DNA from 3 places in the Lysobacter sp. Soil_C_15 genome. Region 2 is predicted to be linked to each of the others. Evidence: predicted binding sites of a transcription regulator. Region 2 holds the regulator's gene; each other region holds the start of a gene.

Region 1 (9,458 bases), on a different contig from region 2:
CGGTAACGGTAAGGCGGCCGCAAGTGCTCGTTCGCCGCATCCGAGGCCGCGAGCTGTAGCTGGCTCTCGCAGCCGACCGCCTGCTGGCCCTGCTCGAACACTTCGATGACGTCCTCGCGCAGCCGATAGTCGCCGAACCGCTCGCCGCACAGCCCGTCGACGGTCAGGCGCCCGTCGGTGTCGAATTCGAAGTGGATCTGCGAGAACCGGTTCGGTTGCAGCTCCGGCAGCGCGCGACCGTCGGCGGCGGTGGCGAGCAGGATCTGCCAACGGTAGCCGACCAGGCCCTGCGGCCCCGGATCGGGTTTCGGCGGCGGCGGGGGTGGCGTCACCGGCACCGGAGCCGCGCCCGCCCCGGCTGCGGCTTCGGGCTCGATCGCCGCTACCCCCGTCGCCGCGATCTGGCCGGGTGGCTCGCCGCTGCGGCTGCAGGCAACCGAAAGCAGGGCGACGGCCAGGGGCGCCAGATGCGCGAGGCGGCGATGGGCCGGACCGGAGAGCGATGGCGAGGGCATGGGTGCGTCCTGGGCGAAATGGCATAGCCTGGGCGCGTGGTTCATGCCGCGAAATAGCCTGGACGCGGCAAACCATGAGCCCGGTCACGTTGTCGCGGAAGAAAACGCTCGCGCGGCCGGCCGCTTCAGCGCGCCGGCGCCGCCGTCACGCCGATCAGCTCCATGCGCGCGCCATCGTCGGCGATCAGGTGCAACAGGGGCGCGCGGCCCTGCGTGTCGATGACGAAGCGCGTGTCGAGCAGCGGCTGGGCGAAGAAAGCCTCTTCCATCGCCTGACGGCGGCCGCAGCCTGCGACGGTCTGGATGCCGTCGACGGGGCCGCGCAAGATCCGGTCGCCTTCGATCCGGTAGCTGCCGCCTGAGGTATTGCAGGCACCCTGGTAGTGCAGGTTGCCGCGGTCGTCGAAGCGCACCCACAAGCCGCGCTTGCGCGCGCCTCGCAACGCGCGCACGGCGCGTCCCTGCGCGTCGCTGGCTCGCAACGGCTGCCAGACATAGGTTTTCAGCAGTTCGGCCTGGCTGGGCGCCGGCACGGATGGCCCAGGCGCGGGCACGGCTTCGGCCGCAACCACCGGCGCGCACGCCGCCAGGGCGGCGGCGAGCGAGAGAACGAGCACGATCCGGCGCAATGGCGAACCTCCCTGTCGTGGGGCCGGGCGCGCCGCGCGCCGGCCGGAACCGCGATCTTAGCCAGGCGGCGTCGCGCCGACCGGGCGCTGCGGCTCAGGACTCGGGTTTGGCGAACTTCTGCGTCAGCGCGCGCCGCGCCTGCTCCAGGTCGATGCCTTCGGCGGCGCTGTCGCCAGCCTCGTCCGCATCGCCGCCGCCGGCCTGGTCGGCGAGCACGGCATCCAGGTGGGCCAGCACCTGCGCCGGCGCGACCGCCGCGCATTGCCGCTGCGCATTCGGGAACACGCCGACCAGCACACCGTCCTGGTCCAGCGCCGGCGCCGCGCGCTCGCGCCAGACGGCCAGTTCGCGCGAGGCCGGCGCGTAGTCCTTGAGCTTGGCCGCCGAGGCCAGGCTGGCCTGCGCGGTCTCGGCCGAGGGCCATACCGGCAGCAGTTCCTGGCCGTCTTCGTCGAACAGGGTCAGCACGTAGTCGCCGGACACCGCGACCCACAGCCGGCCCTCGCGCGCCACCGCGTCCAGCCAGGCCGCGTAGCGTTCCGGCGCCGACAGTTCCTGGTAATCGAGCAGGCGTTGCGGATCGGATTCGTCGAGGTCGTGCATGGCGGGCTCCGGAAGGCGATCAGCTGCCCGACGGCATCAGCAGCAACAGCGCCGCGCCGAACACGAAGCGGTAGATCGCGAAAGCGGTGAAACGGTGGGTCTGGATATAGCGCAGCAGCCACTTCACCGCGATGAAGGCGGTCACCGCCGAGGCGATGAAGGCCACTCCGAGCGCATTCCAGTCCTCGTTCGCGGCCGCCGGCGTGCCGAGCACGTCGAGCAGTTCGTAGCCGGTGGCGGCGAACATGGTCGGGATGCCGACCAGGAAGGTGAACTCGGTCGCCGCGGCGCGGCTGGTGGTGCCGGCGAGCAGGGCGATGAAGATGGTCGCGCCCGAGCGCGAGGTGCCGGGGAACACGCCGGCGATCACCTGGGCGATGCCGACCAGGATCGCCACGGTCCAGGTGATCGCGCTGCGCTCGCCGAGCGCGGCGGCGCGCTTGGCGGCGAAATGCTCGGCCGCGATCATCCACACCCCGCCCAGCACCAGCGCCCAGGCGATCGGCAGGACCTGGTCGGGCAACTGGAAGCCGGCCTTCTTGACCGCGATGCCGAGCACCGCGGTGACGCCGAACGCGGCGCCGAGCTTGAACAGGTAGTCGCGGTTCTCGCGCCGGGAGAAGCCGGTGGCCAGTTGCCACAGCCGCTTCCAGTAGATCACCACCACCGCCAGGATCGCGCCGGCCTGGATCGAGATGTTGAACAGGTCCGAGCGGTGACCGAGCCAGTGCTGGGCGATCAGCAAGTGACCGGTGCTGGAAATCGGCAGGAATTCGGTGATGCCTTCGATGATGCCCAGGATCAGGGCGGCTAGCAGGTCGGTCATGCGTGGGGGCGGGGACTGGGGATGGGGATGGGGGTTCGGTTCGAGCCGCTGCGGTCGGGGGAGGCGCGGCGGCCGGTCAGGATAGCGGAAAGCATGTTGCACTAACTTGGTGCGAAACCCCGGTTTCGTGCATCCGGTTGGTGCGATCCTGGGCGGCGTACACGGCGAACTCCATCAAAAACAGCCGCTTGCGGCTCACGAAAACTTGGCATGCCGTTTGCTTCCGTTGTGGGCAGCGGCGCCAGCGCCCTCGCTACGCACCCATCCCCAATCTCGAATCCCCAATCCCGGATCCAGCCATGTCCCTCGAACACGTCGAAAAGCTCATCAAGGACCACAAGGTCGAATTCGTCGATCTGCGCTTCACCGACATGCGTGGCGTGCAGCACCACGTGACCTTCCCGAAGTCGATCGTCGAGCCGGCGCTGTTCGAGGACGGCAAGATGTTCGACGGCTCCTCGATCAGCGGCTGGAAGGGCATCAACGAGTCCGACATGATCCTGCTGCCGGATTCGACCACCGCGTTCCTGGATCCGTTCACCGCCGATCCGACCCTGGTCCTGACCTGCGACATCCTCGACCCGGCCACCATGCAGGCCTACTCGCGCGATCCGCGCGGCGTGGCCAAGCGCGCCGAGGCCTACCTGAAGTCCAGCGGCATCGCCGACCAGGCCTTCTTCGGTCCGGAACCGGAATTCTTCATCTTCGACTCGGTGCGTTACGCCAACGAGATGGGCCACACCTTCTTCCACATCGACTCGGAAGAGGCGCACTGGAATTCGGCGCGCGAATACGAAGGCGGCAACAGCGGCTACCGTCCGGGCATCAAGGGCGGCTACTTCCCGGTCGCTCCGCTGGACTCGCTGCACGACATCCGCGCCGAGATGTGCAAGACCCTGGAGCAGGTCGGCATCGAAGTCGAAGTGCACCACCACGAAGTGGCCAACGCCGGCCAGTGCGAAATCGGCACCAAGTTCAACTCGCTGGTCGCCAAGGCCGACGAGCTGCTGACGATGAAGTACATCATCAAGAACGTCGCCCACCGCAACGGCAAGACCGCGACCTTCATGCCCAAGCCGATCGTCGGCGACAACGGCAGCGGCATGCACGTGCACCAGTCCTTCGCCAAGGGCGGGGTCAACCTGTTCTCCGGCGACGGCTACGGCGGCCTGTCGCAGCTGGCGCTGTGGTACATCGGCGGCGTGTTCAAGCACGCGCGCGCGATCAACGCCTTCACCAACTCGGGCACCAACAGCTACAAGCGCCTGGTGCCGGGCTACGAAGCGCCGGTGATGCTGGCCTACTCGGCCCGCAACCGTTCGGCGAGCTGCCGCATTCCGTACGTGGCCAACCCGAAGGCGCGCCGCATCGAGATGCGCTTCCCCGACCCGATCCAGTCCGGCTACCTGACCTTCGCCGCGCTGATGATGGCCGGCCTGGACGGCATCAAGAACCAGATCGACCCGGGCGCGCCCAGCGACAAGGACCTGTACGACCTGCCGCCGGAAGAGGAGAAGGGCATCCCGACCGTGTGCCACTCGCTCGACCAGGCCCTGGAAGCGCTGGACAAGGACCGCGACTTCCTCAAGGCCGGCGGCGTGTTCACCGACGACTTCATCGACGGCTACATCGCGCTGAAGATGCAGGAAGTGACCAAGTTCCGCGCGGCGACTCATCCGCTCGAGTACCAGATGTACTACACGATCTAAGTCACGCAGTACGGACGCATCGCGGTCTTTGACCGGCGGATGTCCGGCCCGTCCCTGGCGGGTCGGGCGCTCACCGGGCCGGAATGCGCTTCAACGCATTCCGGAAAGCCCCCGGTTCGCCCGCTCGATTACCAGATGTACTACACGATCTAAGCCACCAAGCCTCCGCCATGAACGCCTTCGCCCCGCCACCGCCCGCTGTCCGACTGTGCCGCCCCGCTGCGGCGCGGCGCGAGGCGATGCGGCGGTGCGCGGCGGAGCGCGCGGCGAGGTGAAACGGCACACGGCCCGGGGCTAACGCTCCGGGCCGTGTCGCTTTCAGGGAACGAATTCCAAGCCGGGCGGCGCCACCCGCCCACCCCCGCCCGACGACGGCCCGCGGCCGCCGTCGCGGGAGCGGCTTGGCCGAAGAAATCCATGGCAAACGCGGCAAAGCGGCACCGGGCGGCACCGACACGAGACCGAAGAGTCCGGCGGCGCCAAGGCAAGCAGGCACGGCGACACAGGAGGAAGGACATCGCAGCGAGGCGGACCGCAGAGTCCGTCGCGCCACCGCCGCCGCATCCCGCGCAGGGGACCGGCGCACCGCAGCAATGACCGGGGAGGGGCCACCGCTTATGAGGAGTGCCTGTGTCATGTCACGCATCACGATCGCCAGCACCGAACATCGTCCTACCCGTCGCACCCGCACGGCGCGCGCGCACGCGCTCGCCCTGGCCGCGACGGCCGCCTTCGCGCTGCTCGCGGCGCCCGCCCATGCCGGCGTAACCGGCTCGGTCGCCCTGACCAGCGACTACCTGTTCCGCGGCGTATCGCAGACCGACCAGGATCCGGCCCTGCAGGGGGGCATCGAGTACGCCCACGACAGCGGCTTCTACGCCGGCGCCTGGGGCAGCAACGTCAGCTGGCTGTCCGACACGGTGGTGGTCGGCGACGACATCTCCAGCAGCCTGGAACTCGACGCCTACCTGGGCTACCGCGGCAAGGCCGGCGAGATCGTCTCCTACGACGTCGGCGTGCTGACCTACTACTACCCGGGCGACTACCCCTCCGGCTTCAACAGCCCCAACACCACCGAGATCTACCTCGGCGGTACGGTGGCGCCCTCGGACACGGTCTCGGTCGGGCTGAAGTACTCCTACGCCGTCACCGACCTGTTCGGCTACGCCGACTCCGACGGCTCGTCCTACCTCGACGCCAACCTCAACTGGACCTTCCAGCCCGGCTGGACGCTCAACCTGCACGGCGGCAAGCAGTGGATCGAGCACAACCAGGACTTCGAGTACGTCGACTGGAAGCTCGGCGTGACCAAGAGCTTCGACCACGGCTTCTCGGTCGCCGTCGCCTACAGCGGCACCGACGCCGAAGAGGCGCTGTACACCAATGCGCACGGCCATTTCCTTGCCGACGACGCCTTCGCCCTGACCCTGACCAAGGCGTTCTGACGCCTTGCGCCCCATCGTTCAAGAACTCCACGGAGCTGCGAGATGAAACTGATCACTGCGATCATCCGCCCGTTCAAGCTCGACGAAGTGCGCGAAGCGCTGACCGAAGTCGGCGTATCGGGCATCACCGTCACCGAAGTCAAAGGCTTCGGCCGGCAGAAGGGCCACACCGAGTTGTATCGCGGCGCCGAATACGTCGTCGATTTCCTGCCCAAGCTCAAGGTCGAGTGCGCGGTGCCCGACAGTCTGCTCGACGCCGCGCTGGAAGCGATCCAGAACGCCGCGCGCACCGGCAAGGTCGGCGACGGCAAGATCATCGTCCTGCCGGTCGAGGCGACGGTGCGGATCCGCACCGGCGAACTCGACGACGACGCTCTCTGACCCCTCACGCGAGATACGACCATGAAGTACACGACGATCGAATCCCGCTCGCGCGAGCGGTCCCCCCATGCCTCGGCCCGGGCCTGGGCCCTGGCCGCGGCGCCGGCGTTGGCTTGGCTCGCCTCCGGCGCCGCGCGCGCCCAGGACGCGGCCGCCGCGGCCGCGCCGACGGTCGACAAGGGCGATGTGGCCTGGATGCTGACCTCGACCCTGCTGGTGCTGTTGATGACGGTGCCGGGCCTGGCCCTGTTCTACGGCGGCCTGGTGCGCTCCAAGAACGTGCTGTCGGTGCTGATGCAGGTGCTGGCGGTATTCTCGCTGATCGTGCTGCTGTGGGTCAGCTACGGCTATTCGCTGGCCTTCGCCGGCGGCAACGCCTGGATCGGCAGCTTGGACAAGCTGTTCCTCAAGGGCATCGACAAGACCTCGCTGGCGGCGACCTTCAGCGCCGGCGTGGCGTTGCCGGAATACGTGTTCGTGGCGTTCCAGTCGACCTTCGCCGGCATCACCGGCGCGCTGATCGTCGGCGCCTTCGCCGAACGGATCAAGTTCTCCGCGGTGCTGCTGTTCGCGGCGATCTGGTTCACCTTCGCCTACCTGCCGATCGCGCACATGGTCTGGTACGGGCCGGACGGCTTCCTGTTCGCCAAGGGCGCGATCGACTTCGCCGGCGGCACGGTGGTGCACATCAACGCCGGCATCGCCGGTCTGGTCGGCGCCTACTTCGTCGGCAAGCGGGTCGGCTACGGGCGTGAGGCGATCAAGCCGCACAACGTCGCCTACACCATGATCGGCGCTTCGCTGCTGTGGGTGGGCTGGTTCGGCTTCAACGCCGGCTCCAACCTGGAAGCGAACGCCGGCGCGGCCCTGGCCTTCCTCAATACCCTGCTCGCCACCGCCGCCGCGGCGCTGGCCTGGAGCCTGGTCGAGGCGGTGATCAAGGGCAAGCCGTCGATGCTCGGCGGCGCCTCGGGCGTGGTCGCCGGGCTGGTCGCGGTGACCCCGGCCTGCGGCACGGTCGGGCCGTTCGGCGCGATCGCGATCGGCGCGATCGCCGGCGCGGCCTGCGTGTGGGGCGTGCACGGACTCAAGCGCCTGCTGCGCGCCGACGACGCGCTCGACGTGTTCGGCGTGCACGGCCTGGGCGGGATCATCGGCGCCCTGCTCACCGGCGTGTTCAGCGCGCCCGCGCTGGGCGGCTTCGGCCTCGGCGCCGGCAACGACAGCATCCTCGAGCAGGTCGGCGTGCAGGCGCTCAGCGTCGGCATCACCGTGGTCTGGTCGGGCGCGGTGTCGGTGCTCGCCTTCGTCCTGGTCAAGGCCGTCACCGGCCTGCGCGTGGCCGAAGAGGCCGAGCGCGAGGGCCTGGACATCACCAGCCACGGCGAATCGGCGTACGAGAGCTGATCGCGCGGCGCGCCGGCCCGGCTCCGCGCCGGGCCGGCGCGCTCAGTCGGTGGGGCAGGCGCGCAAGGCTTCGACCTGCTCGCGGCTGAGCCGGTCGGCGCCGTTCGCGCGCAGGCCGGGGCCGCCCAGCCAGGTGGTGGTCAGCACTTCCAGCTGCAGCGGCTTGCGCCGGTAATCGCGGAACGGAAGGATCGCCTGCAGGGCGACGCCACGATCGAGCAAGGCCAGGGCCAGGGTGCGGATCGCCGCGCCCGGCGTGTCCGGCCCGCAGGCGATGGCGTTGGTATGCAGGCGCTCGGGCAACTGGGCGCGGGTCTTGCGGTAGGGAATGCCGCTACGGCTGAGCGCATCGTGGATCGTCGGGCCGTCGGCGATCTTCTGGTAATAGACCACGTCGATGCCGCGGAACACCGCCATCTCGGCGCGGTCCGGCTCGCCGAGCAAACGCGCCTGCGCGCCGCGGGTGCCGTCGCCGCCCGGCGCGCGCGCGCGGATCGGCGCCGTGGCCTGCATGCCGCTGGGCTTGAACAGCACGTCGCCCTGCTGGAATTCCTTCAGCGTCGAGGAGCCGTATTGCGGCGTCTGCCGGCCGAGCCGGGTGATCTCGGCCTTGAGCCAGTAGCCCAGTTCGTTGCCGGTGACGATGCCGTCGGGGTAGGTGTCGGCGGCGCCGGCGATGCCCTCGATGAACTTGACCGCGAAATCGCTGCGCGCCGGCACCTGGTCGCTGGCGCTGCCGGAACTGATGAACTGGCGCACCGCCTTGTCGGCGTTGTTGAGGAACAGCTCGCCCGGCCGCAGGTTGGCGCGGGTCAGGAACACCGCGCCGGAGAAGCAGCTGTCGAACACCATCATCACGTGCTTGGCCGGCGACTGCTTGGACCAGTTGGAGATGTCCTCCAGGCTGACCATGTGATCGAGAAAGCCGGGCTCGCCTTCCAGCGGGTTGTCGACCGGCAGGACGAAGCCGGTGAAACGGCGGTCGGTATGGCCGTGCGCGGCGACGAACAGCAGCAGGCGGGTGTCGCGCGGCACCGGCTGGTAGAGGAAAGCGCGGATGCGCTGACCCAGTTCGGCGCCGCCCAGGTCGGCGACCAGATCGACCTGGTCGAAGCCTTGCTGCAACAGCGCATCGCGCAGGTTGCTGGTTTCTTCCGGCACGGTTTCCAGCGCCGGCCAGGGGCGGTAGCGCGACTGGCCGATCACCAGCGCGCGGCTATGGCCGTAGACGGTAACCTCGCCGGTGGTCGAGGCCACGGTCAACTCGCCGGCCTGCGCCGGCGCGGCCGCCAGCAGCAGCGCCAGCCAGCCCGACCGCAGCAGCGCACGCGCGTTCACGGCCGCGCCTCAGGGCCGTCCGGCCAACAGCCGTTCGTAGGCGGCGCGCAGGCTGCTGTACGGCGGCACGAACAGCACCTGGCCGCGGCCGCCGACGCGCACGCTGTCCTTGATGTCGAAGTGCAGGTGAATGGTGGTCGCGGCGCCGCCGAAGTCGTTGGACACCTTGCCGATGCGCGCGCCGCGCGCGACCGCGTCGCCGCGGCGCACCGCCAGGTCGTCCATTTCCAGATGCAGATAGCGGTAGACGGTGCCGGCGGGAGTTTGCAGGCTGACGCTGTACTTGCCGATCTGCACGATCTTGCCGGCCTCGGCCGCGACGGCCCAATGCTGGCCGGCCTTGCAGGTGGCCGGGCGGATGTCCTGGCCCTGGTGGCCCTGGCCCGAGGGGCACAGCGGCATGCCCCAACTGCGCGACTCGCAGAAGTTGTCGCGCCAGGGATAGCTGTAGTTGGCGCGGTCGCACTGCCCGCCGGCCGGGCCTTTGCTGCCGCCCTTGCGCCAAACCTGCGAGTTCAGGAACGCCGGCGCCTTCTCGATCGGAAAGCGGATGTCGCGCAGGTAGACGTTGCCGTCGGCGACCCCGCGGCCGGAGCCGGCTTCG
Region 2 (9,458 bases):
GTCGGCCTGCAGCCGCGGCAGCCAGGTGTCGAGGAACTGGCTGATCTGGCCGACGTAGAGATTCACGTCCTCCTGCGCCTCCAGATAATCGCGCACGCCGCCGTCGCGTCCGGACAGCGGCCGCAGGGCCGGATTCCAGTGCGGATTGGGCAGGCCGCGGGCGTCGAACACGAAATCCGCGTCGGCCGGCACGCCGCGCCGGTAGGCGAAGGATTCGAACAGCAGCGACATGCCGGCGTCGCTGCCGAGACCGAACTCGGTGATGACGTGGCGGCGCAATTGATGGATGTTGAACTCGCTGGTGTCGATCACCGTATCGGCGATCTGGCGCAGCGGCTTGAGCACCTGGCGCTCGAGCGAGATCGCGTCGGCCAGGGCCAGGCCGAACTGGCTCAGCGGGTGGCGCCGGCGGGTATCGGCATAGCGCTTGAGCAGGACCGAGTCGCCGGATTCGAAGAACACCAGGCGCGGGTCGGCGCCGAGCGCGCCGACCGCCGACAGCCACTCGGGGATGTTGGCCAGGTCGCTGTGGCGGTTGCGCACGTCGATGCTGACCGCGAGCTTGGTCGGCATGTCGTCTTCGGCGCGGATCACGTTCTGCACGAACTGCGGCAGCAGCTCGGCCGGCAGGTTGTCGACGCAGTAGAAGCCCAGGTCCTCGAGCGTGTGCAGGGCCACCGACTTGCCCGAGCCGGACATGCCGCTGACGATGACCAGGGTGAACAGACTCGGCTCCGGCGCGCCGGCGACGGGGTTGGATTCGGCCTCGGGGCTCACGATTCGCCACGCTCCAGGAAGTTGCTGTGCCGGGCGATGAACGCCGCGGCCGGGTCCAGGCCCTTCATGCGCAGGCTGTGCAAGCGCGTCGCCGCTTCGGTCAGCACGGCGAGGTTGCGGCCGGGCATGACCGGCAGGGTGATCATCGGCACGTCCAGGTCGAGCACGCGGCGGATGCCGGTGTCGCCGGTCAGGCGTTCGATGCCGGACGGCAGCGGTTCGCTCATCGGCCGGGTCAGGTGCACGATCAGGCGCAGGTACTTGTTGTTCTTGACCGCGGTGTCGCCGAACATCTGGCGGATGTTGAGCACGCCCAGGCCGCGCACTTCCAGCAGGTCCTGCAGCATGTCGGGGCAGGTGCCGTCGAGCACGTCGGGCGCGATCTGGGTGAACTCAGGCGCGTCGTCGGCGACCAGGCGATGGCCGCGGGTGACCAGCTCCAGCGCCAGCTCGCTCTTGCCCGAGCCCGATTCGCCGGTGATCAGCACGCCGATCGAATAGATCTCCATGAACACCCCGTGCAGGGTGATCTGCGGCGCCAGCGCGCGGGCCAGGTGATACTGCAGGTGATTGAGCAGCTCATGGCCGCGCCGCGGCGAGACCCACAGCGGGGTGTCGCTTTCCTCGGCGGCCAGGCGCAGGTCTTCGGGGCAGGGCTGATCCTTGCTGATCACCAGCGCCAGCGGGCGGAACTGGATGATCTTCTCGATGGTTTCCCAGCGCAGCCGCGAGTCCAGGCCGTCGAGCCAGGTCAGTTCCTCGGTGCCGAGGATCTGCACCTTGTTCGGATAGATCGCATTGAGATAACCGGCCAGCGAAGGCCGCCGGGCCACCGTATTGACCGCCTCGACCACCCGGCCGTCGCCGCGCTGGCCGGCGATCCAGCGCAGGTCGAGTCGGTCGCGCTGTTGTTCGAACAGGTCGCCTGCGCGGATGCTCTTGCTCATGGGGCCGCAGTGTACGAGCAAAGCGCCGCCGTGTCGCAGCCCGACCGCGGTCACGGATGTGCCGCGACCGGCGCCGCAACCGCGCGAACCGACTCAGGCCGCGCTGCGCCGGCAGTGATCGAGCAGGCGGTCGGCGAGTTCGGCGCGGTCCGGCGCACTGCGCAGTCGTTCGCGGAAACCGGCGTCGGCGAAGCGCTCGGCGAGCTCGGCCAACAGTTGCAGATGCTGCTGGATGTGGTGTTCCGGGATCGCCATCGCCAGCACCAGGTCGATCGGCTGGCCGTCGGCGGCGGCGAAATCGACCGGCGCGTTCAAGCGCAGGAACGCGGCGCGGCTGGTTTCGACCAGGTCGGTGCGCGCGTGCGGAATGGCCACGCCGTGGCCGATCGCGGTGCTGGCGAGCCGCTCGCGCTCGCCCAGGCGGGTGCGCAGGGCGAGCGCGGCGGGAGGGTGGCCGTCGGCGAGCAGACGGGCGGCCGAGTCGAGCACGGTATCGCGATCGCCGGGCTGGTCGAGGATCGCGACCCGATGCGCGCTCAGCAAATCGTAAAGCGGCATGACGGCGTGGATGGGTGACGCGGTGGGCGTTGCCTGTCTGGAAGCGTTATGGGCTCAGGCGATTTCGCCGTTGCGGGCCAGGCTTTCGCCGCGGTGATGATCGACCAGCTTGCTCTTGTGCTTCATCAGCAGGCGGTCGAGCTTGTCGGCGAGCAGATCGATCGCGGCATACATGTCGATCGCGGCGGCGTCGCAGTGCAGGGTGCGGCCGGCGAGCGAAACGGTGGCCTCGGCCCGGTGGTCGGGCTTGTCCAGACTGAGCTGGGTACGCACGTCGAAGGGTTGGTCGTAATGGCGTTGCAGACGGGCCAGCTTGCTTTCCACGTAGTCGCGCAGGGCGCTGGTGACTTCGATCTGCTGGCCGTAGGTTTCGATACGCATCGGGGACCTCCTTCACGTCGCGGATGAATGCAGACAGGCTCAGGATCGGATCGCGGAGCGATCGCTCCGGAGCCTGGCTCACGCCCTGGCCGGAGCCAGGATGTCCAGCATCTCACTCTGGGCCGCAGGCGCAAGGGGCCGGCCTAGCACCTTGGTCGTAGGTCGGGCGCCGGGCGTTGATTCGCAAGGGTTTTTTCCAGCGGGCGGGATTTGCCGGGTGTGGCGGCCTAGCCGATGCGGACCCGGTCCTGCGAGGACGGGATGCTCATCGCTTCGCGGTACTTGGCCACCGTGCGCCGCGCCACCGGCACGCCGGTGGCCTTGAGGGTTTCGGCCAGGCGCGCGTCGGACAAGGGTTTGCGCGGATTCTCCGCTTCGATCAGGCGCCGGATCATGGCCTGGATCGCGGTGCTGGAGGCCTCGCCGCCGGCGCCGGTGTCGATGCCGGAGGCGAAGAACGCGCGCAGCGGCAGGGTCCCGCGCGGGGTGCGCGCGTATTTGCGCGCGATCGCGCGCGAGACCGTGGATTCGTGCAGGCCGACTTCGTTGGCGACCTCGCGCAGGGTCAGCGGGCGCAGCGCGCTGTCGCCGAATTCTAGGAAGCCGGCCTGTTGCTTGAGCAGGCAGCGGGCGACCTTGAGCAGGGTGTCGCCGCGCGCTTCCAGGCTCTTGAGCAGCCAGCGCGCCTCCTGCAGGTGGCCGCGCAGGTAGCTGGCGTCGGAGGCGCTGGCGTGGCGGATCATGCTCTCGTAGCCGCGGTGGATGCTGATCCGCGGCCGCATCGATTCGGCCAGGGCGACCCGCCACAGGCCGTTCTGGCGCCAGATCACCACGTCCGGGGTCACATAGGTGTCGCTGGAGACGGCGCCCATCTGCGAGCCCGGGCGTGGGTCCAGCGAGCGCAGCAACTGCACCGCGACTTCGACATCGGCGACGTCGAGCTTCAGTTCGGCGGCGATCCCGGCCGGGCCGATCCGCGGCAGGCGCTCCAGCGGGCCGTTGGCGATCTGCTGGGCCAGCGCCTTGCCCGGGGTGTCGTCGGACAAGGTGCCTAGCTGCAGATTCAGGCACTCGGCCAGCGAGCGCGCGCCGGCGCCGACCGGATCGAAGCGCTGCACCTGGTGTAACACGGTGATCACTTCTTCCTCGCCCGGAGCCGGATTCAGCTCCGCAGCCAGCGAGGCGACGATCGAACTTATCGGCTCGCGCAGGTAGCCGTCGTCGTCGATGGCTTCGATCAGGGCCACGCCGATGCTGCGGTCGCGCGGCGACAGCGGACTCAGGTGCAACTGCCACAGCAGGTGGTCCTGCAGGGTTTCGGCGTTGGCGACCTGTTCGGCGGCGGGCGTTTCGTCGTCGTGGTCGGCCGGCCCGACCCGCTCGTACCAGGTTTCGCCGTCGTCCATGGTCCATTCCGGCTCGGGCGTCGGCGCCTCGGGGCCGTCCTCGGCGCCGGCCGCCGGGCGCGGTTCGTCCTCGCCGCCGGCGGAGGGCTCGGTCCAGTCGAGCAGGGGATTGCTCTCCACCGCCGTCGCCAGCTCGGCTTCCAGCTCCATAGCCGACAATTGCAGCAGGCGGATCGCCTGCCGCAGTTGCGGCGTCATTACCAGCTGTTGTCCGAGTGCGGCTTGGAGGCGGGGCTTCATGATCTTGGGCTGGTGCGATGGCGATCGGCCGAGTCGCACGCCTCGGGCGTCGTTTCGCGCCCGGCAACCGCTAGGTTACAGACGGAAAGTCTCGCCCAGGTAGACCCGGCGTACGTCCGGATTGGCCAGCAGCGCGTCCGGAGCCCCCTGCGCGAGCACGCCGCCGTCGTTCAGGATATACGCCCGGTCGCAAATGCCCAAGGTTTCGCGGACGTTGTGGTCGGTGATCAGCACGCCGATGCCGCGATTCTTGAGGTGGCGCACGATTCGCTGGATCTCGCCGACCGAAATCGGGTCGACGCCGGCGAAGGGTTCGTCGAGCAGCATCAGGCGCGGGCGCGCGGCCAGGGCGCGGGCGATCTCGACCCGGCGCCGCTCGCCGCCGGACAGGCTGGCGCCGAGCTGGTCGGCGACGTGGGTGACCTGCAGCTCGTCCATCAGGCTGGCCAGCTCGCGTTCGATCCCGGCCCTGTCCAGGTCCTCGCGCAGTTCCAGCACCAGGCGCAGGTTGTCGGCCACGCTGAGCTTGCGGAACACCGAGGGCTCCTGCGGCAGGTAGCCGACGCCGTACTTGGCCCGGGCGTACATCGGCTCGGCGGTGATGTCCTTGCCGTCGAGCACGATCTGGCCGGCGTCGGCAGGGACCAGGCCGACGATCATGTAGAAGCAGGTGGTCTTGCCGGCGCCGTTGGGGCCGAGCAGGCCGACCACTTCGCCGGCGTCCAGGGTCAGGCCGAAGTCGCGCACGACCTCGCGCGCGCGATAGGCCTTGCGCAGGCCCTGTGCGACCAGCATCAGCCGCCTCCCTTGGCCGGCTCGGCGGTCTTGTTCTTGGGCAGCATGCGGATGTTGACGCGGCCGCCGGTGCCGCCGCTCTCGACCTGGCCGGTCTTGGAGTTGTAGACGATGCGCTCGCTCTTGATGGTGTCGCCGTTCTTGTCGACGTAGGCGTTGCCGGTCAGGACGATGGTGTCCTTGGGTATGTCGTACTCGATCTTGTTGGCGCGGCCGTTGAACGGCGAGCCGTCGTCGAGCTCCTGCTTCAGCGTCGCCTGCGAGCCGGTCAGGGTGACGAAGCTGGGTTCGCCGCCGGCGCGCTTGATGTCGGCCTTGGCGGCATTGATGATCAAGGTACCTTGGGTGATCTTGACGTCGCCGGTGAGCACGCAGGGGCCGGAATCGTTGCTGATCGAGCAGTTGCTGCTGTTGGCGCCGGCGTCCATGGGTTGGCTGCGGTCCGACGAGCGTGCGAACGCGGCCGCCGGCGCCAGCGCGAGGGCGGCCAGGCACAGCAGGGCGGGCCAGTTAGCGGGCTTTCGCTTCATAGCGGACCTTGACGTTGGGGATGGTGATGTTCTTGGTTTCGAGATCGGCCTGCAGTCCCGAGCCGGTCATTATAGTGCCCGGCTGAATCAACCTGACCGGAACCGCCGAGGTGGCCTTGTTGGCGTCGGGGAACACGTTGAGTTCCTCAGTGGCGATGTTGATCGGCTTGCCGTCGGCGTTGGTGCTGTCGGCCTTGACCTGGCCGCGCAGGCGCAGCTCGTCGCCTTCGGCGCTGACCCAGCCGCGCTGCGAATGCACTTCCCAGGGCCCGCCGTTGCCGCCGGCGCGCGCCGGCACCAGGAACACCGGGGTGGCGATGTCCATGGTCTTCTGGTTCGGATCGCGCTCCAGCTTGGGCGCGCGCATGGTGAACGATTCCTTGCCCTGCTTGTCCAGCACCACCACTTCGAAGTCGTTGAGCACGTAGTCCGGGCGCGCTTCGCCGCCGGCGCTGCCGGGCTTGTCGCGTTGCGACCACAGCGCCCAGCCGCTGAGCGCGGCGGCCGCCATCAGGATCAGGATCAGCATCCCGCGCCAGCTCATCCCAGCGCCCCCGCCAACGCCTGCTCGGCGTGGCCCTGCGCGCCCAGCAGCAGGTCGCACAGCTCGCGCGCGGCGCCTTCGCCGCCGCGGGCGACGGTGCGCCAGTGCACCCGTTCGCGCACCCAGGGGTGGGCGTTGGCCGGCGCCACCGACAGGCCGACGTGCGGCAGCACGCGCAGGTCGGCGAGGTCGTCGCCCATGAAGGCGACCTGGTCCAGGCCCAGGCCCAGGCCGGCGGCGATCTCGCTCACGCAGGCCAGCTTGTCGGCGACGTCGCCGTGCGCGGTCGCGCCGAGCTCGGCCGCGCGCTGGGCGGCGATCGCGCCGCCGCGCGCGGTGACGAAGTGCACCGCGATGCCGAACCGGCGCAGCAAGGCCAGGCCCTGGCCGTCCTGGACGTGGAAGCACTTCGACTCGCGGCCTTCGCTGTCGTAGATCAGCCGGCCGTCGGTCAGGGTGCCGTCCACGTCGAAACAGGCCAGGCGCACGCGCGCGGCGCGTTCGCGGATTTCGGCGGGGTAGTCGTTGAGGTGGCTGTAGGGCACGGGTGCGGTTTTTTCGGGGTTTCGGGGTTTCGGGTTGCGGGACTCGGGACTCGGGACTCGAATTGGGGCGGGAGGGGTCTGGGGCGTTTATCTGGGAACAGGCGTTTTTCGGAATGCTTCGCTCGGCAGGAACCGGCGAATGCCGCATGCTGTTGCGAGTCCCGAGTCCCGAGTCCCGAAGCTCCCCCCAGGTCCGATTCTTAAACCACCCGGGCGCGCAACAGGTCGTGAATATTCAAGGCGCCGACCACGCGGCGTTCAGTGTCGACGACCAGCAGGCCGCTGATCTTGTGGGTTTCCATCAGCTGCGCGGCTTCGACCGCGAGCGCGTCGGCGCCGATGGTCTTGGGCGAGCGGGTCATGACTTCGGCGATCCGGGTCGAGCGCAGGTCGACGCCGGCGTCGTCCAGGGTGCGGCGCAGGTCGCCGTCGGTGTACAGGCCGATCAGGCGGTCCTCGGCGTCGACCACCGCGGTCATGCCCAGGCGCTTGTGGCTCATCTCGACCAGGGCCTCGCTGACGCTGGCGTCGGCGGACACCCGCGGCACGTCTTCGCCGGCGTGCATGATGTCGGTGATGTGCAGCAGCAGGCGCCGGCCGAGCGCGCCGGCCGGATGCGAGCGGGCGAAGTCGTCGGCGGTGAAGCCGCGCGCGTCGAGCAGGGCGACCGCGATCGCATCGCCCATCGCCAGCGAGGCGGTGGTGCTGGAAGTCGGCGCCAGGTCCAGCGGGCAGGCTTCGACCGGCACGCTGACGTCCAGGTGCACGTCGGATTCGCGCGCCAGGGTCGACTGCGGCCGGCCGGTCATCGCAATCAGGCGGTTGCCCTGGCGCTTGAGCACCGGCAGCAGCATCAACACCTCGTCGCTCTCGCCCGAGTAGGACAGGGCCAGGACCACGTCGGCGTCGGTGATCATGCCCAGGTCGCCGTGGCCGGCTTCGCCCGGATGGACGTAGAAGGCCGGAGTGCCGGTCGAGGCCAGGGTGGCGGCGATCTTGCGCGCGATATGGCCGGATTTGCCCATCCCGGTGCAGACCACCCGGCCGTGCGCGGCCAGGATCAGCTGGCAGGCGGCGGCGAAATCGCCGTCGATGCGCGCCGCCACCGCGTCCAGCGCCCGGCCCTCGATCTCGAACACGCGCCGGCCGCTGGCGGCCAGGCTGGCGTCGGCGACGCCGGCGGGCGGAAGCGGGCGGAGGTCGGGCGCGGGGCGGGCGTTGGGAGTCATGGGAAAGGCCGTTTCTGTGGTCGCCATTCCGGATCGCAGGGCTTTCCGCTAGGCTAATCCGTCAATTCTAAGCGGTTCGCCCGCCCAGCGCCGGCCCCAGCGGCCGCGGCCGCCGGGCGGCGGCCACCCCGCATTCAGCCGACCCGGCCGCGTATCGCTGCGGCCCGCCCGGCCGTCCCCACCACCAGAGGTTCCTGCCGTGAACGCCGACATCATCCGCACCCTGATCGAACAAGGCCTGCCCGGCGCGCAAGCGCAGGTGCGCGGCGACGACGGGGTCCACTTCGAAGCCACCGTGGTCGCCGAGGCCTTCCGCGGCAAACTGCCGCTGGCCCGTCACCGCCTGGTCTACGCGACCCTGGGCGAGCGCATGGGCGGCGAGATCCACGCCTTGGCGCTGAAGACGTTGACGCCCGAAGAGGCCGGGAATCGGGAATAGGGAATCGGGAGTCGGAGAGCGGTGGCGCGGCGATCTGCAAAGCCTGCGGACGCGCCGATCGGTTTCAGCGCTTCTTCGCACTTCATCGTGGCCTCACCCGTTTGCGGCAATCTGCTTTAGACCATTCCCCATTCCCTATTCCCGGCTCCCAAAATGCAAAAAATCGTGGTCGAAGGCGGCCAGCCGCTCAACGGCGAAGTCCAGATTTCCGGCGCCAAGAACGCCGTCCTGCCGATCCTGTGCGCGACCTTGCTGGCCGACGCTCCGGTGACGATCCGCAACGTGCCGCGGCTGCACGACGTGCTGACCACCGCCAAGCTGCTCGGCGAGCTCGGCGCCGGCGTGCATAGCGAGGGCGCGACGATCACCGTCGATCCGACCACGGTCAACAGCCATGTCGCGCCCTACGAACTGGTCAAGACCATGCGCGCCTCGGTGCTGGTGCTGGGGCCGCTGCTGGCCAAGTACGGGCAGGCCGAGGTTTCGCTGCCGGGCGGTTGCGCGATCGGTTCGCGCCCGGTCGACCAGCACATCAAGGGCCTGCAGGCGCTGGGCGCCGAGATCACGGTCGAGAACGGCTACATCAAGGCCCAGCGCAAGGGCCGGCTGAAGGGCGCGCGCTTCGTGTTCGACGTGGTCACCGTCACCGGCACCGAGAACGTGCTGATGGCGGCGGTACTGGCCGAAGGCACCAGCGTGATCGAGAACGCGGCGATGGAGCCGGAGGTGATCGACCTGGCCGACTGCCTCAACGCGCTCGGCGCCAAGATCGAGAACGCCGGCAGCGGCCGGATCGTGGTCCACGGCGTGGAGAAGCTGCACGGCGGCGGCCACGACGTGCTGCCGGACCGGATCGAGACCGGCACCTTCCTGGTCGCCGCGGCGATGACCGGCGGCCGCGTCACCGTCACCGGCAGCCGCGCCGACACCCTGGATGCGGTGCTGGACAAGCTGCGCGACGCCGGCGCGACGATCGAAGTCGACGGCGACCGCATCACCCTGGACATGGGCGGCCGCCGCGCGCGTGCGGTCGACTTGGTGACCGCGCCGTATCCGGCGTTCCCGAC
Region 3 (9,458 bases), on a different contig from region 2:
TCTCACCCCGTGAATTGCAGGTGGCCGCCAACCCTCAAAATCACTCGAGGCTCGGCGAACAGTACCGGCTTTCTCAGGAGACTCCAATGCACATCAGCAACCACACTCCATCCACGATCATGATCGCCAGGCTTTGGAGGACTCGTATCGATCCGGTGCGCAGCGAAGACTACGACGCATACGTCGTTCGGTACTCGCGCCCGATGTTTTCCTCGCTTCCAGGATGCATGGGAGCCTTCTTTCTCGGCGACGGTGAAGACCGCGCGGCACTGACCTTGTGGGCCGATGAGGCATCGATCAAGGCGGCCGAAAAATCGGCCATTTACGCCGAAACCGTGGCGCGCTACGAGTCGATCTTTCGCCCGCCGCAGACGATTGAGCTTTTCGCCGTCACGGGAGCAACGATAGACACGCTCGCATTAAGCGCCACAGTATCGCCTCGCCTCAATCCCCACGACGACGCCTGACCGAAATCGCAGAGTTTCATTTCTGCAGATGCATGGTGGCGATGGGTCACTTGCGACCCCACACGACCCGATAGGTATTCGGCGCATCGCTGGATGCGCCTGAACTGAAGTTTTAGTGCAAGGCGGCGCGTCGGGTTTATATCAAGCAATGTGCGCGTATGGCCGATGCCTTCGCCTCCAAGTCGATTGCGCTATTAGCCGTCCCTCTCGGCACGCACTTCGGCGGCGTCCGACGTACGAAAACGCCCCGGGGGCACAGGCCCCCGGGGCTCGCGTGCGATGACGGCCGTAGCGCCGGCCGCCGCCGCGGCGATCACTGCGTCTTGAAGCCGTACATGAAGGTCGCCGGCGCGCCGGTGGTGGCGCCGAAGGTGCCGGGGTTGGGATTGGTGTTGCCGGCGCCGCCGACGCCGTCCCAGTTGGTCTGGCCGAACGAGTACAGCCCCGCGCCGACGATCGACAGCGCGTTCAAGGCCGCGGTCTGGGTCGGCGCGGCACCGTAGAAGGTGACGAAGCTGCGCGAAGCGCCGACCGGCAAGGCGCCGAAGCGGAAGTCCATGTGCGAGCCGAGGTCGCCGGGGCCGAAATCGGTCATCGGCCCCGAGGTGCCGCTATTGGCCGCCAGCGGATCCAGCGAATTGAAGCCGTTGTTGTTCCAGGCCAACAGGAACGGCGAAGCGCCGGCCATGGTGATGTATTCGGAGAAGGTGTTCGGCGGGACGTCGTAGTCGATGCCGCGGGTGTAGCGCAGGTCGTTGACCTGGGTGCGGCCGATGTTCTCGATCCTGACGTCGACCCGGTACAGATAGCTGGTCGCGGCGATCGGCGTGTACTGGTGGGTGACGCGGAAGGTGTTGCCGACGTTGACCACCGAGGTCGCCGTGCTCGGGGTGGAGGTGAAGCTCACCACCGACATGTTGCTGGTGCCGGCGCAACGCGAGGTGCGGCCGGTGACCGGCGCCGAGGGATCGGCATTGGCCACGCCCCAGCCTTCGCACGGCGCGCCCGGCGCCGAGGCTTCGCCGTTGGTCGGCATGTAGCGCAAGCCGACCAGGCGGGTGCCGTAGCGGCCGCTGGACAGGTCGATGTTCGGACACTCGATGTTGAGGTAACCGGTGTTGGACACGCCGAGTTGGACGATGCCGTTGTTGATCAGGCCCGGGCAGCCCTCGGGCGGATCCAGCGCGCAGGCATAGCCCCAATCGCTGGCCTGCAGCAGCGGGGTGTCGGCGCGACGGAATTCGGGGATCCGGATCGGATGCGGCAAGGGCTGTTTGTACGGCAGCTCGACCGGCACCGCAGCCGGCTCCCAGGGATCGGCGCAGCCGGTGTTCAGGCCCGGATCGACCTGGACGAAGTACACGTCCTGCGCGTCGCCGACGCCCTGCCAGTCGCCGTAGGTGTCGCCGGCGAGGATGAAGCGGTCGCGCTTGCTGTCGATCGCGTACAGGCTTTCGCGGAACTTGTCGCCGAAGCGGCGCGGGCCCAGGCCGCCGTAACGCAGCAGGTCGCGATGATTGGCCGCGAGCAGGAAGCCCTGGGTGCCGGCGATGGTGCCGACCACCGCCAGCGCGCCGTCGCGTCCGTCGAGGCTGCGCGCCTCGACTACGTCGAAGGCGGTGAAGCTGGCCTGGGCGCGGTCCTGCCACACCGACTGCACTTTCGGCGCGCAGCTCAGGCGCGAGTAGCGCGCCATGTAGACCTGGGCGTTGCCGCCGCTGAGCGTGCTGGCGGCGCCGACCAGCACCGTCTCGCCCTGGTAGTTCGGGCTCAGCAGCGCGGCCAGGCCGTGGAAGTCGCGGTGGTCCTGTCCGGTGGCGAGCACGCTGCTGCACACCGGCGCGCCGCCGCCGTCGGTACGGAACATCAGCCCGCCGCGCGCCGCGCTCGACCAGGCCGAACCGGCCACCACCAGGTCGGTGTAGCCGCCGGTGCCGGCCAGGTTTTCGGTCACCGCGCGGAAGCGCAGGTTCGGCCAATCGCTGCCGCCGTCGTAGTCCTGGTCCCAGATCACGTTGCCGGCCGGGTCCAGGCGCGCGATGCGGCCGAAGCTGCGGCCGTTGCGGTCGATCTCTTCGCCGACCACCACGATCTGGCCGTTGCCGGCGGTGCTCGATACCGTGGTGCCGCCTTCGATCAGGTCGTAGCCGGTGGCGCGATGCGAGGGGTCGAGGTTGTCGAGCAAGGTGGTCCAGCGCGGATAGCCCTTGCAATCGATCTGCAGCACGTAAACGAAGCTGCCGTCGCCGACGGTCACCGCGCCGGTCACGGCGAAACCGCGGCCGCCGGTCAGCTCGATCACGCCGAACGCGTTCGACAGTTTGCTGCCGGCGATCGGATAGGCCTGCTGCCAGGTGTTCAGGCCCGGGTTGTCGGTGACGCCGCTGTCGTTGGCGCGGGTCACCAGGACTTGTTCCTGTCCGTCGCTGGAGCGGCGCGTGCCGACGGTGACCGAACCGCCGCCGGGACAGAAGTTGACCGTCTTGACGTCCTCGCCGCGGTCGCGCCAAGGTTGGTTGCCGTAATAGGTTTCGAAGTTCTGCGCCTGCGCCCAGGGCGCGGCCAGCATCAGGCCCGCCGCCAGCACGGCGGCCAGCCGTCCTGCGCTGCGGTTACGTCGCATGCGTTCCATATGCGCCTCGCTGCGGATCGTCCAGGTGGATGGGGACAGCACCTGCGACCCTAGCCCCGCACGCGACGCCTGCCGAGGAACAATCCGGGGCGATATCGGGACAAGCCGGGAACGATTCGCAGCCGCGGACGACGCCGCGCTGCGGCGCACATGAGCGCAGCGTTAAAGCCTGGAAGACGTCACGATCGCGACGAGAACGCCGGCCGAATGCGGGAACGAGCGCGCAGCGAGCGCCGGCTTGCGAAAGCGGAGGCTCGCCGCTTTGCGCTGGCCGCAACGCGCGATGTTAAAGCCCGCATTGCGTCACAACCGCGTTCAACGGCGGCTGAGCCGGAACCGGAAGCGAGGATTCGACCAGGCGCCGCATCGGCAGGCTCGCTCTTGATTCCGCTGCGCCGGTCACTCCCTCGGCGCTTCGCCGATCAACTCCACCTCGGCCAGTCCGATCCCAGCGCTTTCGCCGGCCAGGCGCAAGCGGTAACGGCTGTAGGTCGCCGGCTGCGCCAGCGCGAAGGCCCGGGTCTGCCGGCGCCAGGCGAAGCTTTGGCCGCTGCGCTCGTCGAGCGTGGTCCACCGCTCGCCGTCGTTGGAGCCCTGCAGGGCCCAGGCCTGGGCGTCGCCGCGCTTGGCCGACGAAGTCAGCGTGTACAGGTGCACGGTCGCCGGGCGCTTGAAGCTCCAGGCGATCGACGGCATCGGCAGGCTCAGGCGCAGGCCGGTGCCGGAGTCGTCGTCGAACAAGACCGCCGCCTGCTTGGCGGCGATGCCGGTCACCGTCGCGTTGTCGCGCCGGCCCAGGTCGCGCCACGGCATCGGCATGTCGCCATCGGCGCTCAGCGATTCGGGCAGCGCCTGCGGCGCGCTGGCCCAGTTCGACGGCGACGGCCCCATGCGGAAATCCAGCACCGCGCCCTGCGCCAGCAGTTCGTGCGGCAGGGTCAGCCGGTCCCAGGGCTCGCCGTTGACCTTCAGCGATTGCACGTAGCGGTTGCGCGCGCCGACCTTGGGCGCGTTGATGCGCAGCTCGCGGCCGTTCTCCAGGCGGATGCTCATGCGTTCGAAGCGCGGCGCGCCGATCACATACTCCGGCGAGCCCATCCGCAAAGGGTAGAAGCCGGCCGCGCTGAACAGCCACCACGCCGACATCTCGCCGTTGTCCTCGTCGCCCGGATAGCCCTGGCCGATCTCGCCGCCGACGTAGAGCCGGTCGAGGATGTCGCGCACTTTCTCCTGGATCCGCCACGGCTGGCCGGCGGCGGCGTACATGTAGGGGATGTGATGCGAGGGCTGGTTGCTGTGGCCGTACTGGCCCATGCGCACGTCGCGCGCTTCGAGCATTTCGTGGATCACCTGGCCGTAGCCGCCGACCTCGAACAGGCCGGGCGTGGCGAAGAACAGGTCGAGCTTGTTGCCCAGCGCGACCCGGCCGCCGTACAGGGCGGCCAGGCCGGCGCCGTCCTGCGGCGCGTGGAAGGCCATGTTCCAGGCGTTGGTCTCGGTGTAGTCGCCGCCCCAGCGCAACGGGTCGAACTCGCTGGCCGCGTAGCGCCAGCGGCCGTCGCGGTGGCGGCCGACGAAGAAGCCCAATTGCGGATGGAACAGGTTGACGTAGCCCAGCGCGCGGTTGCGGTAGTAGGCCGCATCGTCCGCGTAGTGGGCGCGGTACGGATCGTCGGCCGGCGCCTGCTGCGCCAGCGCCGCGGCCAGGCGGCCGATCGCGTAGTCGTTGATGTAGCCGTCCATCGACCAGGACAGGCCTTCGCCGACGGTGGTGTCGGTATAGCCGGTGAAGATCGCCCGCTCGATGCCCTTGCGCCCCGCGCCCGGAATCGGACTGACGCTGGAAGCGTTGCGGATCGCCGACTGGTAGAACGAGCGCACGTCGAAATTGCGCACGCCCTTGAGCCAGGCGTCGGCGAAGGCGACGTCGGAGCTGGTGCCGACCATCAGGTCGGCGTAGCCCGGCGAAGACCAGCGCGCGATCCAGCCGCCGTCGCGGTACTGCTGGACGAAGCCGTCGATCATCTCGCCGGCCTGGGTCGGCGCCAGCAGCACGTAGGCCGGCCAACTGGTGCGGTAGGTGTCCCAGAAGCCGTTGTTGACGAACACCTTGCCGTCGACCACGGCCGCACCGGTGACGGTGTCGCCGTCGGCGCCGGCGGGCGGCGCGAACGGGCTGGCGTAGCGGTACAGCGGCCGCTCGGCGGTGCCGGTGTTCTCGTAGCCGCTGTTCGGGTACAGGAACAGGCGGTACAGGTTGGAATACAAGGTGGCGCGTTCGTGCTCGGGCGCGCCTTCGATGCGCACCGCGCCGAGCTTGGCGTCCCAGGCCGCGCGGGCGCGCTCGCGCACCGCGTCGAAGCCTTCGTCGGCGCCGATTTCCAGTTCCAGGTTGCGCTTGGCCTGCTCCACGCCAAGCAGCGAGGTGGCGATGCGCATCGTCAGCTGGCGCGACGGATCCGCGCCGAGGTCGAAGCCGTACCAGGCCGAGACCCGGTCGCGGCCCTTTTCGCGCGGCAGGCGCTCGCCGCCGCGCAGCGGCCGGTCGAAGCGGGCGTAGAAGTACAGCCGGGTGGCGCCGGTCGACAGCGAACTGCGGCTGTCGCTCCAGCCGCTCAGGCTGCCGTCGCCGGGGTCAAGGCGGATATCGCCGTGTTCGTCGCGGTGATCGAACAGCAACTGCGCGTTCGGATCCGGGAAGGTGAAGCGCAGCATCGCCGCGTGGTCGGTCGGGGTCAGCTCGGCGACCAGGCCGTTGTCGAAGCGCACCCGGTAGTAATCGGCGCGCGCGGTCTCCTGGTCGTGGCCGAAGCTCAGCGCGCGCTTGCCGCGGTCGAACTCGGGCCGGGCGCTGCCGATCGCCGGCAGGATGTGCAAGGTCTGGCGGTCGCCCATCCACGGGCTGGGCTCGTGCGACAGCGCCAAGGCCTCCAGGCGCGGCCGGTTGTCGTCGCCGTTGCGCTCCTGGTACTGGTAGATCCAGTGCGAACCGGCGTTGGTGGTCGGGGTCCAGAAATTGAAGCCGTGCGGCAGCGCGACCGCGGGGAAGGTGTTGCCGCGCGAGAAGCGCGCGTTGGAATTGCTGCCGCGGCGGGTATCGACGTAGTCGCTGGGCCGCGGCGCCGGCCCCTTGGCCTGCGGCATGCGTTCGATGCGCAGATCGTCCAGCCAGCCGCGGAACGGCGCGGCGTGGTCGGCGTCGTGCACGACCAGGATGCGGCGCACGCGGCGCCCGGCCGCGACTTCGCCGATCCGGCTGGACACCGCATTCCACTGGTCGGGATACAGCAGCCGCGCCAAACCCTGCCCGCGCGCGGTCAATGGCTGGCCGTACGCGTCGGTCGGCGCGTGTTGCGACAGCCGGCTGCCGTCGTCGAATTCCAGGTCGATCGCGACATAGGTCGAGGTGTTGCGCAGGTCGTCGGCCGGCACCGCGGCCTTGCGCCCCGTCACCCGCGCGTCCGACAGCGGGAACAGGCGATACGACAGCACGCTGTCCTTGCTCAGCGCCAGGTCGACCTCGAACGCCTGCAGGCGCTGCTCGCGCCCGCCTTCGCCCTGGTAGCGCAGCGAGCGCAGGCCGGTGAAGCCGACCCCGGGCTTGGCGGTCAGCGCGGCGGCCGCATCCGGGCCGCCGTCGACGTGCAGCGAACCCGGCAGGTCCGGCGCGTCGGCCGGCACAGGTTCGCCGGCTTCGAACGAGGTGGCGAAGCTGCGCGGCGCGGCGGCGAAGGCCGACGACGCCCAGCACGCCGACGCGATCGCGACGGCGATCAGGCCATGGCATGCGAATCGATCGGCTGCGACACCCTGCGGCCGGCCGCGACCGCGGCGGCCGTTATGGCCCAATGACATGTCCCGCTCCCATGCTTGCGCGGCGTCACGCTTCGCCCGCTGGCGAATCTGCGACATGGCGTTTCGCTCGATTTGAATCGATCTAAAACGAACCTGTCAAACCGCGCCGCAGCATCGGCAAGCGCTGCACACGATACGCAAAAACCAATCCGGACAAGCACTTCGCAGCAAAAATCAAGCCTGCGATTCACGATGCTTTGGCACAGCTTTTGCGTCAATGAAGGCACCTGCAAATGTGATGCATCTCACATTTTTATTCGCGTCTCGGACCCGGTCGCGTCTTCCCCCACGGATCTTGGTGGTTCATGCCGATTACGCATCGCCTCGCTTACGCCCTTGCCTTCGCCCTGGTTTCTGCGGCCTCAATCTGCCCCATTTCGTCAGTTTCTGCCGCCGAGAGTCAATCCAAGTCCTCCGACCCGATGCCCGAGATCGAGCGCCTGCGCGCCGATCGGCAGTGGCTGGCGGCGCTGGCGCGCATCCAAGCCGCCCTCGCCGCCCGCCCCGGCGACGAGGCTCTGTATCGGCTGCAGGTGTTGACCCTGGCCGACCTCGGCAATGCCTACCGCGCCTGGAGCCTGTACCGCGAACGCCCCGGCTTGTTCAGCGCCGACGAGCGCCAGCGCCTGGAATCCAATCGCCTGGCGCGGATGGTGGTGTGGGGCGGGCTGTACCCGGAGAACGAGGAACAGCGGCTGGAGGAAATCCGCGCCGCACGCACGGCGATGGCCGAGTACCGCCAAAGCCAGAGCGATAGCCAGCGCCAGGCCGACCTGCGCACGCGATTCGACGAACTGGTGATGCTGAACATCCTCGAACACCATCCCGAAGCGGTGCGCAACTACCGCCAGTTGCAGGCCGAAGGCGTCGAGGTGCCGCTGTACGCGCTGGCCCGGGTCGGCGCCTCGCTGCTGGCCGCGCGCCACCCCGAGGAAGCGGCGACGGTGCTGGAACGGGTCGTGCGCGAGATGCCGGAAGACCACGACTCGCAGTTGCAACTGGCCTATGCCTATTCCGAAGCCGAGCGCTTCGACGACGCGAAAGAACAACTGCAGAAGATCAAGGCCGCCGAACCGGCCTTCGTGCGCGTGCCCGGGGCCAAGGTCAGCCACGCCAACTGGCGCCATTACGACGCCGACACCAACGCGATCATGGTCGGCCTGTACGGCGAGGACACCGTCGGCGCACAGCGCGATCTGGAAGCGCTGGCGGCGATCGGCCCGAACAACGCCGGCCTGCAGACCAACCTCGGCGTCGCCTACCAGCGCCGCGGCTGGACCGAGCGCGCGCTGGAACGCTTCCGCATGGCCAGCACCCTGGAACCGACCAGCGTCGGCGCGCGGATCGGCCAGGTCGGCGCCTACCTCGAACACGACCGGGTCGACCTGGCGCGGCCGATCCACGACGAGCTGCTGGCCCGCCGCGAACGCGACGTGCAGGTGCGGCAGATGCGCGAGTCCTGGGACAGCCGGCTGGGCTGGCAGTGGCAGGTGTCGACCTCGAGCCATCGCAGCCGCGCCGACGGCGGCGGCGACAGCGCCTCGCCGCTGGGCAGCCGCGACGGCGCCCACCGGGTCGAGATCAGCAGCCCGCTGATCCACGACCGCTGGCGCCTGACCGCGCACGCCCAGGACGCCTGGGCCGACTACCCCGGCGAACGCGTGCACGACCGCCGCCAGGGCGTCGGCGCGAGCTACGCCTACGACCGGCTGAGCCTCGGCTTCGGCGTCGACCGCGCCAGCGACCGCTGGCTCGACCGCGACGACCGCAGCGGCTACTACTTCGACGCCGGCTGGCGTTTCGACGACGCCTGGCGCGGCAGCGCGTCCTGGTACCGGCAATCGCCGGACGCTTCGCTGCAGGCGCGCCGCGCCGGCATCGACGCCGACGCGCTGAGCCTGGGCCTGCGCTGGACCCCGAGCGAGCGCACCGCGCTCGACGCCCGCGTGCAGCAGCTGCGCTACAGCGACGACAACCGGCGCAGCGCGCTCGCGTTGTCGCTCGAGCAGCGCGCCTACACCCGTCCGCACCTGCAGCTCGACGGCCTGGCCGAACTGTCGGCCAGCCGCGCCAGCCGCCGCGACGCCGACGTGCCCTACTTCAACCCCAGCCGCGACGCCTCGCTCAATCTCGGCCTGCGCGTCAACCACGTCGCCTGGCGCCGCTACAGCCATCACCTGCTGCAGCGCTTCACCGCCTACGCCGGCCCGTACTGGCAACAAGGCTACGGCAGCGCCTGGGTGCCGCAGCTGCGCTACGAACACGAATGGGGCCTGGGCACCGGCCGCAAGCTGACTTACGGCCTGAGCTGGTCGCGCCCGGTCTACGACGGCCGCCGCGAGGACCGGCTCGGCTTCGATCTGAACTTCCGTTGGGGAGAGCAATGAACATGGATGGGATCCTCTCCGCCGCAACCCTGCCCCGCGCGCTGCGCGCGTTGCGCGGCCTGCTCGCCGCCGCCGCGCTGGCCCTGGCCGCGCTGGCGCCGGCCCAGGCCGACGAAC

The links. The regulator sigma-54, encoded in region 2, starts transcription at its own class of promoters, with help from an activator protein. The targets are predictions, from matches to a motif close to TGGCACGNGCNTTGC.
Region 1: glnA (type I glutamate--ammonia ligase) is a predicted target of sigma-54. The motif match lies at 2,781-2,795, and genes of this name have one in related genera.
Region 3: pgaA (poly-beta-1,6 N-acetyl-D-glucosamine export porin PgaA) is a predicted target of sigma-54. The motif match lies at 7,153-7,167, and genes of this name have one in related genera.

Annotation. Positions count from the first base shown of each region.
Region 1 covers NZ_JBDGIR010000006.1:66,286-75,743, reverse strand. The annotation lists gene AC3A57_RS15190 (DUF4377 domain-containing protein) at 1-515, opposite strand, end outside; gene AC3A57_RS15185 (META domain-containing protein) at 641-1,132, opposite strand; gene AC3A57_RS15180 (DUF2750 domain-containing protein) at 1,239-1,748, opposite strand; gene AC3A57_RS15175 (undecaprenyl-diphosphate phosphatase) at 1,768-2,574, opposite strand; gene glnA (type I glutamate--ammonia ligase) at 2,874-4,283, shown strand; gene AC3A57_RS15165 (TorF family putative porin) at 4,919-5,728, shown strand; gene AC3A57_RS15160 (P-II family nitrogen regulator) at 5,771-6,109, shown strand; gene AC3A57_RS15155 (ammonium transporter) at 6,131-7,516, shown strand; gene AC3A57_RS15150 (caspase family protein) at 7,559-8,854, opposite strand; gene AC3A57_RS15145 (M23 family metallopeptidase) at 8,864-9,458, opposite strand, start outside.
Region 2 covers NZ_JBDGIR010000007.1:187,062-196,519, forward strand. The annotation lists gene rapZ (RNase adapter RapZ) at 1-726, opposite strand, end outside; gene hprK (HPr(Ser) kinase/phosphatase) at 774-1,724, opposite strand; gene AC3A57_RS17080 (PTS sugar transporter subunit IIA) at 1,818-2,282, opposite strand; gene hpf (ribosome hibernation-promoting factor, HPF/YfiA family) at 2,337-2,663, opposite strand; gene AC3A57_RS17090 (RNA polymerase factor sigma-54) at 2,891-4,309, opposite strand; gene lptB (LPS export ABC transporter ATP-binding protein) at 4,385-5,104, opposite strand; gene lptA (lipopolysaccharide transport periplasmic protein LptA) at 5,104-5,634, opposite strand; gene lptC (LPS export ABC transporter periplasmic protein LptC) at 5,615-6,163, opposite strand; gene AC3A57_RS17110 (KdsC family phosphatase) at 6,175-6,723, opposite strand; gene AC3A57_RS17115 (KpsF/GutQ family sugar-phosphate isomerase) at 6,924-7,952, opposite strand; gene AC3A57_RS17120 (BolA family protein) at 8,152-8,391, shown strand; gene murA (UDP-N-acetylglucosamine 1-carboxyvinyltransferase) at 8,545-9,458, shown strand, end outside.
Region 3 covers NZ_JBDGIR010000002.1:715,672-725,129, forward strand. The annotation lists gene AC3A57_RS07290 (hypothetical protein) at 87-467, shown strand; gene AC3A57_RS07295 (hypothetical protein) at 781-3,090, opposite strand; gene AC3A57_RS07300 (GH92 family glycosyl hydrolase) at 3,499-6,954, opposite strand; gene pgaA (poly-beta-1,6 N-acetyl-D-glucosamine export porin PgaA) at 7,377-9,341, shown strand; gene pgaB (poly-beta-1,6-N-acetyl-D-glucosamine N-deacetylase PgaB) at 9,344-9,458, shown strand, end outside.